One region of the Kitasatospora sp. NPDC050543 genome, then DNA from elsewhere that is predicted to be linked to it. Evidence: riboswitches for the same ligand, from Rfam matches in the RefSeq annotation. Region 1 holds a riboswitch; each other region holds the start of a gene.
What was found. A riboswitch is a leader RNA that binds a small molecule or an ion and turns the genes downstream of it on or off. The one in region 1 is predicted to bind cobalamin.
Positions count from the first base shown of each region.

Region 2: linked by a shared signal. The riboswitch ahead of ACIBH3_RS00705 (ribonucleoside-diphosphate reductase subunit alpha) and the one ahead of ACIBH3_RS27025 (prenyltransferase/squalene oxidase repeat-containing protein) in region 1 are both predicted to bind cobalamin.
Region 3: linked by a shared signal. The riboswitch ahead of cobN (cobaltochelatase subunit CobN) and the one ahead of ACIBH3_RS27025 (prenyltransferase/squalene oxidase repeat-containing protein) in region 1 are both predicted to bind cobalamin.

Region 1 is NZ_JBITGZ010000026.1:72,365-75,588, forward strand. Features, by position in the region: gene ACIBH3_RS27020 (alpha/beta fold hydrolase) at 195-1,157, shown strand; cobalamin riboswitch at 1,554-1,708, shown strand; gene ACIBH3_RS27025 (prenyltransferase/squalene oxidase repeat-containing protein) at 1,810-3,224, shown strand, end outside.
Region 2 is NZ_JBITGZ010000001.1:170,188-173,411, forward strand. Features, by position in the region: gene ACIBH3_RS00700 (hypothetical protein) at 1-1,012, opposite strand, end outside; cobalamin riboswitch at 1,170-1,311, shown strand; gene ACIBH3_RS00705 (ribonucleoside-diphosphate reductase subunit alpha) at 1,480-3,224, shown strand, end outside.
Region 3 is NZ_JBITGZ010000009.1:200,903-204,126, reverse strand. Features, by position in the region: gene cobG (precorrin-3B synthase) at 1-999, opposite strand, end outside; cobalamin riboswitch at 1,089-1,211, shown strand; gene cobN (cobaltochelatase subunit CobN) at 1,421-3,224, shown strand, end outside.

The sequences.
Region 1 (3,224 bases):
CGGTCCCTGCCAGTCTAGGACCGGCCCCGGCGGACCGCTGGCCGAGCCGAACCTTCGCGCGGCCCCGGCCCAGGGCGGTCCGCAGGCCCGACGGGCCCGCGCCGGCGGCGGCCTTCAACCGGGCCGCCGAATGAGGTAGACCTGACCCCGGGCCGCCGCCGACGGCCCGTGGCACGACTACCGAGGGAGCGTCAATGACCTTCATCTCGCACCGATTCGTCGAGACGGCCGGCGGTCTGAAGATGCACATCGCCGAGGCCGGCGCCGGCCCGCTGGTGCTTCTGCTGCACGGCTTCCCCGAGAGCTGGTACTCCTGGCGCCATCAGCTGACCGCGCTCGCCGAGGCCGGGTACCACGCCGTCGCACCGGACCAGCGCGGCTACGGCCGCACGGGCGGGCCGGAGGAGGTCGACCAGTACAGCATCCTGCACCTCACCGGCGACGTGATCAGCCTGGTGCACGCGCTCGGGGAGGAGCGGGCGGTGGTGGTCGGCCACGACTGGGGTGCTCCGGTCGCCTGGCACACCGCGATGCTGCGCCCGGACGTGGTGCGGGGTGTCGTCGGGCTCTCGGTGCCGCCGTTCCGCCGGGGCCCGCGCGCCTCGACCACGGTGCTGCGCGAACTGCTCGGCGACTCCTACTACATGCTCTACTTCCAGCAGCCGGACCTGCCCGAGGCCGAACTGGCCCGGGACATCCCGACGACGTTCCGGCGGCTGCTGGCCGGATCGGCCGTGCTCGGCGCGGACGCCCCGCCGCTGGTGCCGGAGGGCGGCGGCTTCCTCGACCTCTTCCGCGACCCGACCGCGCTGCCCGACTGGCTCACCGAGGAGGACATCGCCGTCTTCACGGCCGAGTTCGAGCCCAACGGCTTCACCCAGCCGCTGCACTGGTACCGCAACCTGGACCGCAACTGGGAGCTCACGGCGGCCTGGCACGCGGCCCGCATCACGCCGCCGGCGCTGCTGATCGTGGGGGAGAAGGACCTGGTGGTCTCCAGCCCGCACGCCAGGGCGGGGCTGGCCGAGCTGGCGGACTTCGTCCCCGGGCTGCGGGAGGTCCGCTGGCTGCCCGACTGCGGACACTGGACCCAGCAGGAGCGGCCGAAGGACGTCAACGAGGCCCTGGTCGGCTTCCTGGACAGCCTCGACGGCTGAACCCGCCGCCGTCGCCCGGCCGGCCCTCACGCCCGGGCCGGCCGGGCGACGAAGCCACACTGCCGGGGTCGATGCCCGGCGATCCGGCCGGTCACCGGATCCGTTGGCTTGCAAAAGGCCAGGCGGGAACGGGTGAGGCCGCAGCCCGCGCCCGGCGCACACGACAGCGCGCGCGGGCGGCCGACTCGCGCTACCGCCACTCCCGCAGGGCGGCGAGCCGCCGTGCCGCCGCCGTGCCGCGCGAACACCCGGACCCGCCGTCGGCCGGCCCGGTCCGCCGGACGGAAGGCGTCCGGACCCTGACGTCGGATCACCTCCCTTGTCCGGCGCCCCTGCGAGCGTGCCCGCCCGGCGACTGCACCCCAGGACGTGGGGCGTGTCACATAACGGCCGCCGGGATTGAGACCGGGGCCCGGCGGCAGTACCGTTCGACTCGCTCTGGCAGGGGAAGTCCGGTCGAATTCCGGCGCTGACCCGCAACGGTGGGCCGCGCGGCACCCAGGTGTCGTCCGCGGCGAGCCCGATCGCCTGCCCGGGTAACCGGCTCTCATCCGTCGTGGTCTACGGGACGATGCCTGGTGCTGACGCCGTTGCCGCCAGGCCGTGCGCGTCACCGCCGGGGTGCGTCCAGGAGACGCCCCCAGGAGTTCCCGTGCGCAGAACATCCCACATCGCCGCCGCCCTGCTGGTCGCCGCCGCGGCGGCCGCCGTCGCCGTGCCCACGGCACCGGCCTCCGCCCTGCCGTCCACCGCCGTGCCGGCCGACGCCGCCTCTGCGGCAGCCGGCTGGGCGGGCCGTCAACTCACCGGCGGCACCCACGTGGAGAGCCCGTTCGGGCCGGACTTCGGCCTCACCGCCGACCTGGTGCTGGCCCTGTCCGCCGTCGGCGCCGGGAAGGGCGAGAGCGCCGCGGCCACCGACTGGCTCGCCGCCAACGCCTCCTCGTACATCACGGGTGACACCCCGGGAGACGTGAGCGCCGGCTCCGCCGCCAAGCTCGCCCTGGTCGCCGAGACCCAGCACCGCGACCCGGCCGCGTTCGGACAGCTCGACCTGCTCGCCACGCTCGCCGGCCGCCTCCAGCCGAACGGCCGCTACACCGACCACTTCACCTTCGGCGGCGAGGAGGTCTCCGACTACTCCAACACCTTCTCGCAGTCCCTCGCGCTGCTCGCGCTGGAGCGCCGCGGCGCGCAGGCCGTCCCGCAGCCGGCGGTGGACTTCCTGCTCGCCAGCCAGTGCGCCGACGGCGGCTTCCCGGTCGCCTTCCCCGACAGGCCCGCCAACTGCGGCTCCGACGCGGACGGCACCGGCATCGTCGCCCAGGCGCTGCTGGCCGTCGGCCGGAAGGCCGAGGCGGAGAAGGCCCTCGGCTGGCTGGAGAGCCGGCAGGCTCCGGACGGCGGCTTCGGCGGCTCCGGCCCGACGGCCGCCTCCAACACCAACTCGACCGCGCTGGCCACCCAGGCGCTGCGGGCCGGCGGCCACGCCGGCGCCGCCGACAAGGGCGCGGCCTGGCTGCTCGCCCAGCAGATCGGCTGCACGGGCAAGGCGGAGGACCGGGGCGCGATCGGCTACCAGAAGCCCCTGGTGGACGGCGCGACGCTGCGGGCGACCGCGCAGGCGATCCCCGCGCTCGCCGGTGTCCCGCTCGCCGCGGTGGACGGCGCCGGCGCCGCAATCGGCCTGCCGACGCTCGGCTGCGCCGCACCGAGCCCGTCACCGACCGCCACCGCGACCGCGTCCGCGACCGCCACGGCCACTGCGACGGCCTCGGCGACCGCCACGGCCACTGCGACGGCCTCGGCCTCGGCGACGGCCTCGGCCACCCCGACTGCCGGCCCCTCCGCGCCGGCGACGGCGACCACCGCCCCTGGCACGCCCACCCCCGGCGTGCCCACCGTGACCGGCACGCCCGTACCGTCCGCGACCACCTCGCGCCCCGCTCCGCGCGGCCTGAGCGTGGGCAACGGCGGCGCCGGTGGCGCGGGCGACCTCGGTGGTACCGGCTACTCGGGCACGGACTACGCCGTCACCGCGACGGGTATCAGCGGCCCGCTCGCCTC
Region 2 (3,224 bases), on a different contig from region 1:
AGAGCGCGGGCGCGGCCGCCGCCGCCAGCGGGTCCGCCAGGCCCGCGCCCTGCTTGAGCGTGCCGGCCACCGTGAAGTAGCCGTACCGCCCGACGTAGCCGTGCGTCTCCGAACAGCCGGACTCGGTGCAGAACGGGCCCACGCCCTGACCGGGCAGGCCCTGGATGGCACCGATGTGCTTGGCGAGGGCCACGTCGGCGGTCGCCTTGTTGTCGAAGACGGCGATCCCGATGGTGACGGCGCTGTCGCCCGAGACGTACGTCGCCCGGACGAGTGAGCGGCAGGCCTCGTCGCTGATCGCCTTGCCCAGACCGCCGGTGGTGGCCTTGGAGCACGGCGTGGTGATGCCGGTGCCCTTGCGGGTCCAGACCTTCCCGTCGATGGTGCGGGTCTGGTCCGCGAAGAGCACCGCGGGGTCGACCGGCGCCTTGTCGGTGCCGGCGTCCGAGATGAACGTCACCGGGTCGGCGGACGGCGTGCCCGGGCTGCTGGCCGCGGTGGTCGGCTTGGTGTCGCCGCCCTTGTCGCCCTTGTCGGTCATCATCAGGCCGGCCGCCACCCCGCCGCCGACCAGCACCAGAGCCAGCGCCGTGGCGCCGATCCAGAGCTTGCGGCGCTTACGGGACTCGCTCTCGTGCCGGTCCGCCAGCGCGGCCCAGTCCGGCTCGCCCAGCGCCGGCGCGGGCGGGCCCGGCTGCCACTGCTGCGGCTGCGGCTGGACGGGCTGCGGCACCGTCGGCGGGATCTGCTGCTGCGGCGGGACCTGCTGCCCCGGCGCCGTCTGCCCGTACGGCACCGGCGGCGGCCCGAAGCCCCCGACCGGCGGCGGCGCAGGCTGCTGACCGCCCTGCCCGGCCACCGGAGGGGCGGGCTGCGGCGCCTGGGGTACGGGAGGCTGCCCCTGCGGCGGCTGACCCTGCGGCAGCGGCCCCGCCGCCCCCGGCTGCTGACCCTGCACCGGCTGTGCGGGCTGACGCGTCCACTCGGCCGGTACGCCCGTTCCCTCGCTCATGAGGCGAGATCGTATGGCATGCCCATCGGGAGCGGCCCAACCGGTAACCAATCCGTTCCCAAATCCGGACCCGCCGGGGCCGCCGGGCCCGCGCCCCCACACCGCCGGTTATCACCCCGACACGCCACGCTGCACAACATGTGGGTGCAACATCGGGGTGGCACCACTAGATGTATGCTCACTCCTGCTGTCGAACGCAGGGGAACCCGGTGGGAGTCCGGGACTGCCCCGCAGCGGTGTGCGGGGGGCCGATGCCGTCCCCGCGAGTCCGAATACCTGCCGACGGCGTGCCACACGGCTTCCCCGCAGAGGCCTTGAAGCACGGAAACACTTCCGGACCTCGCGGGCGGGCCGGGGGATGACACCGTTGCGCGACGCCTCCCGGCGTACGCGCCGTGCTCCCCTGCCCGCACCGGTCCGGTGATCTTGAGTCGTCCGCCGCCCGATCGCCGCCAGGAGAGAGCGCCTTGACCATCGCTGCCTCAGTCGCCCTGCCCAACCAGGGCACCAGCACCGCCCCCGCCGACCGGCCCGACCCCGGTGCGGCGCTCCTCCGGCTGCTCACCGACCGCAGCGTCGACCTCCCCGAGGTCGACCCCGGCCACGTCGCCGCCGCCGCACTGCGCGGCCGGCACGCCGGCTCCGACTTCGCCGAGCTGCGCGGACTCGCCGTGGAGGCCGCGGCCTCGATGATCGCCGAGGACCCGCAGTACTCCAAGCTGGCCGCCCGCCTGCTCGCACTGGAGATCTCGGACGAGGCGATCGGCCAGGGCGCGGTGTCCTTCGCCGCCTCGATCGCGGTCGGCCACGCCGAGGGCCTGATCGGCGACACCACCGCCGCGTTCGTCGCCAAGCACGCCGACGCCCTGGACGCGCTGATCGACCAGCGCGGCGACGACCGCTTCGAGTACTTCGGCCTGCGCACCGTGCAGTCCCGCTACCTGCTGCGCCACCCGATCACCCGCAAGGTCATCGAGACCCCGCAGCACTTCCTGCTCCGCGTCGCAGCCGGCCTGGCGGTCGGCGACAACGAGCAGTCGGTGCGCGAGGTGGCCGAGCTGTACGCGCTGATGAGCGCGCTCTCCTACCTGCCGTCCTCGCCGACGCTCTTCAACTCGGGCACCAAGCACCCGCAGATGTCCAGCTGCTACCTGCTGGACTCCCCGCTGGACAACCTGGACTCGATCTACTCGCGCTACGCGCAGATCGCCCGGCTCTCCAAGCACGCCGGCGGCATCGGCCTGTCCTACTCGCGCATCCGCTCGCGCGGCTCGCTGATCCGCGGCACCAACGGCAAGTCCAACGGCATCGTGCCGTTCCTGCGCACCCTGGACTCCTCGGTCGCCGCCGTCAACCAGGGCGGCCGGCGCAAGGGCGCGGCCTGCGTCTACCTGGAGACCTGGCACGCGGACGTCGAGGAGTTCCTGGAGCTGCGCGACAACACCGGTGAGGAGGCGCGGCGTACCCACAACCTGAACCTCGCGCACTGGATCCCGGACGAGTTCATGCGCCGCGTCAACGCGGGCACCGACTGGTCGCTGTTCTCCCCCGCCGACGTGCCCGAGCTGGTCGACCTGTGGGGCGCCGACTTCGACGCCGCGTACCTGAAGGCCGAGGCCGAGGGCAAGGCCGTGCGCACCATCCCCGCGCAGACCCTGTACGCCCGGATGATGCGCACCCTGGCGCAGACCGGCAACGGCTGGATGACCTTCAAGGACGCCTCCAACCGCGCCGCCAACCAGACCGCCGTCCCCGGCCGGACCGTCCACTCCTCCAACCTCTGCACGGAGATCCTGGAGGTCACGGACGACTCCGAGACCGCGGTCTGCAACCTCGGCTCGGTGAACCTGGGCGCCCACGTGGCCCCCGGCGCCACCCCCGCCGACCTGCTGGGCGCGATGGACTGGGACCGGCTGGACGCCACCGTGCGCACCGCCGTCACCTTCCTCGACCGCGTGGTGGACATCAACTTCTACCCGACCCCCGAGGCCGGCGCCTCCAACTCGCGCTGGCGCCCGGTGGGCCTGGGCGTGATGGGCCTCCAGGACGTCTTCTTCAAGCTGCGGATCGACTTCGACTCCGCCGAGGCCAAGCAGCTCTCCACGCTGATCGCCGAGCGCATCATGCTGGTCGCCTACGAGCGCTCCAGCGAGCTGGCCGAGCGCCTGGGCCGCCACGAGGCGTACGAGGAGACCCGCGCCGCCCGCGGCCA
Region 3 (3,224 bases), on a different contig from region 1:
GGCGGCGCCGGCGGTCAGGGCGGGGATCACCACACCACGCCACGGCGTCACCCGGAGCTCACCCTCACCGTCGCCCGCGGCCGTCCCGGCCGCGCGGCCCGCCTCGGCCAGCAGTCGCCACTGCGCGGCGGAGACCCGGCCGAAGCGCAGGCCTACCGAGAGCCCGTAGCGGCCGTCCGGCCCCTCGATCACGCCGAGCCGGGGCAGCGCACCCGCACCGGACCGCGAACCGCGCGGCCCCGCGGGCAGCGGCCCAGCGGCCGTCGGCTCAGCGGGCAGCGGCTGAGCCGCCAGGCCGAGCCGCGCGCCCAGCAGCGCGCCGTCCGGGTCGGCCTCCCGGATCCGCCAGGCCCGCACGCCGCTCGCCCGCAGCAGTTCGAGGAACGCCTCGGCCGCCCGCAGCGCGTACTCCACCTCCCGGCCGGCCGGCACCCGCAGCGCGGTGGCGGACCGTCCGAGCCGCAGCAGGGCGCCGCCGCCGGCCGTTGCGATCAACGTCACATCGGCGTCGAGGCCGGCCACGTCGCCGCGTCCGTCGTCGAGCGCGAACAGGAAGCGGCCCGACAGTCCGGGCGACCAGTCGGCCGCACAGAGCGCCGTGTCCAGCTCGCGGGTCCAAGTACGGGTGTCCGCACGGCCGTTGCCGTCCACGCCGGACAGCGGGGAGGCGACGATGTTGCGCACCCGCTCGTGACGGTCGGAGGGCAGCAGCCCGGCGGCCCGCAGCCGGGTGCCGAGTTCGAGGCCGCAGTCCTCGGGCAGGCCGCGCAGCTGGACGTTGCCGCGCGAGGTGGTCTCCAGGTGCCCGTCGCCGAGCAGCTCGGCGGCCTCGGCCAGCGTGACCACCTGATCGAGCGTCAGCAGACCACCCGGCAGCCGGACTCGGGCGAGCGCACCGTCATCGGCGGTATGTAGACGAAGGGCCCCCGGGCAGGCGTCCTCGCGCGCCCGGTCGGGCACGACGGGCCCGGGAGCTGCGGGGTCGGAGGTCGGTGACATGGCGGCGAGCATACCGATGATCCGACCGGACGCTCTGTCCCGTAGATCACCCTCAGCACCTACTATGCTCCCGGGCGAGCCCTCGCGGGCCCGCTCACGCCAGAGACGGCGCAAAGGGGAGGAAACCGGTGCAAACCCGGTGCGGTCCCGCCACTGTGACCACGGTTCGCCCGTGGGAGCCAGGAACTCCTGCCGTCCTCCACCCTCCCCCGGTCTCCGGCCGGGGGGACCCCCACGGGGCGCGGACCCCGAGGAAGGCTCGACCTATGCGCTCCCGCATGCCCGTGCCCCCGCCCGGCGCTGCCCGCCCGCTCTTCCCCCCTGCCCGCGACCACTCCGCGGCCACCGCCCGGACGAGCGAGGCCCACACCCCGGCAGGCCCTTCGGCCCGGGGCACCCACCAGGCCTGGAGGGCCGCCGCATGATCCTGCTCCTGTCGACCTCCGACACCGACCTGCTCAGCGCCCGCGCCAGCGAGGGCCCGGTGCGCTACCGCCTGGGCAACCCCGCCCGACTCACCGCCGACGACCTGCCCGCCCTCACCGAGGGCACCGACCTCGTGGTGGTCCGCCTGCTCGGCGGCCGCCGGGCCTGGCAGGAGGGCCTGGACGCGCTGCTGGCCGGCCCCCGCCCGGTCATCGTGCTCACCGGCGAACAGGCCCCCGACGCCCAGCTGATGGAGCTCTCCACCGTCCCGGCCGGCATCGCCGCCGAGGCGCACGCCTACCTCGCGCACGGCGGCCCGGCCAACCTGGCCGAGCTCGGCGCCTTCCTCTCGGACACCGTGCTGCTCACCGGCCACGGGTTCGCCGCCCCCGCCTCCGCCCCCGAGTGGGGCCCGCTGGAGCGCACCGCGCCCGCCGAGAACGCCGACGGCCCGGTCATCGCGGTGCTGTACTACCGCGCCCACCACATGAGCGGCAACACCGCCTTCGTCGAGACGCTCTGCCGGGCCATCGAGGACAAGGGCGCCCGCGCCCGCCCGCTGTACTGCTCCTCGCTGCGCGGCGCCGAGCCCGAGCTGCTCGCCGAGCTGGGCAAGGCCGACGCGATCATCACCACGGTGCTCGCCGCCGGCGGCACCCGCCCGGCCGACGCCTCGGCCGGCGGCGACGAGGAGGCCTGGGACGCGGGCGCGCTCGCCGCCCTGGACCGCCCGATCCTCCAGGCACTCTGCCTCACCTGGTCGCGCGCCGCCTGGGAGGCCAGCGACGACGGCCTCTCCCCGCTGGACACCGCCACCCAGGTCGCCGTGCCCGAGTTCGACGGCCGCCTGATCACCGTCCCGTTCTCCTTCAAGGAGCTGGACGAGGACGGCCTCACCGTCTACGCCGCCGACCCCGAGCGCGCCGCCCGGGTCGCCGGCATCGCCGTCCGGCACGCCCGGCTGCGGCACATCCCGCCGGCCGAGCGCCGGCTCGCGCTGGTGCTGTCCGCCTACCCGACCAAGCACGCCCGGGTCGGCAACGCGGTCGGCCTGGACACCCCCGCCAGCGCCGTGCGGCTGCTCACCCGGCTGCGCGCCGAGGGCTGGGACATCGGGCCCGTGGACGGCCCGGCCGCGCTGCCCGGCCTGACCCCGGCCGAGGGCGACGACAGCCACGAGGGCGACGCGCTGATCCACGCCCTGATCGCGGCCGGGGGCTACGACCAGGACTGGCTGACGGAGGACCAGCTCGCCCGTAACCCCGTCCGGATCCCCGCCGCCGACTACCGCCGCTGGTACGCCACCCTCCCCGAGGGCCTGCGCGGCGAGGTCGAACAGCACTGGGGCCCGCCGCCCGGCGAGCTGTACGTCGACCGCAGCCGGAACCCGGACGGCGACATCGTGCTGGCCGCCCTGCGGGCCGGCAACCTGCTGGTGCTGATCCAGCCCCCGCGCGGCTTCGGCGAGAACCCGGTGGCGATCTACCACGACCCCGACCTGCCGCCCTCGCACCACTACCTGGCCGCCTACCGCTGGATCGCGGCCGACCAGGAGGACGGCGGCTTCGGCGCCGACGCGGTCGTCCACCTCGGCAAGCACGGCAACCTGGAGTGGCTGCCCGGCAAGACCGCCGCGCTGTCCGCCGACTGCGGCCCGGACGCCGCCCTCGGCGACCTCCCGCTGATCTACCCGTTCCTGGTCAACGACCCCGGCGAGGGCACCCAGGCCAAGCGCCGCGCCCACGCCACCCTGGTCGACCACCTCGTCCCGCCGATGGCGCGCGCCGACTCCTACGGCG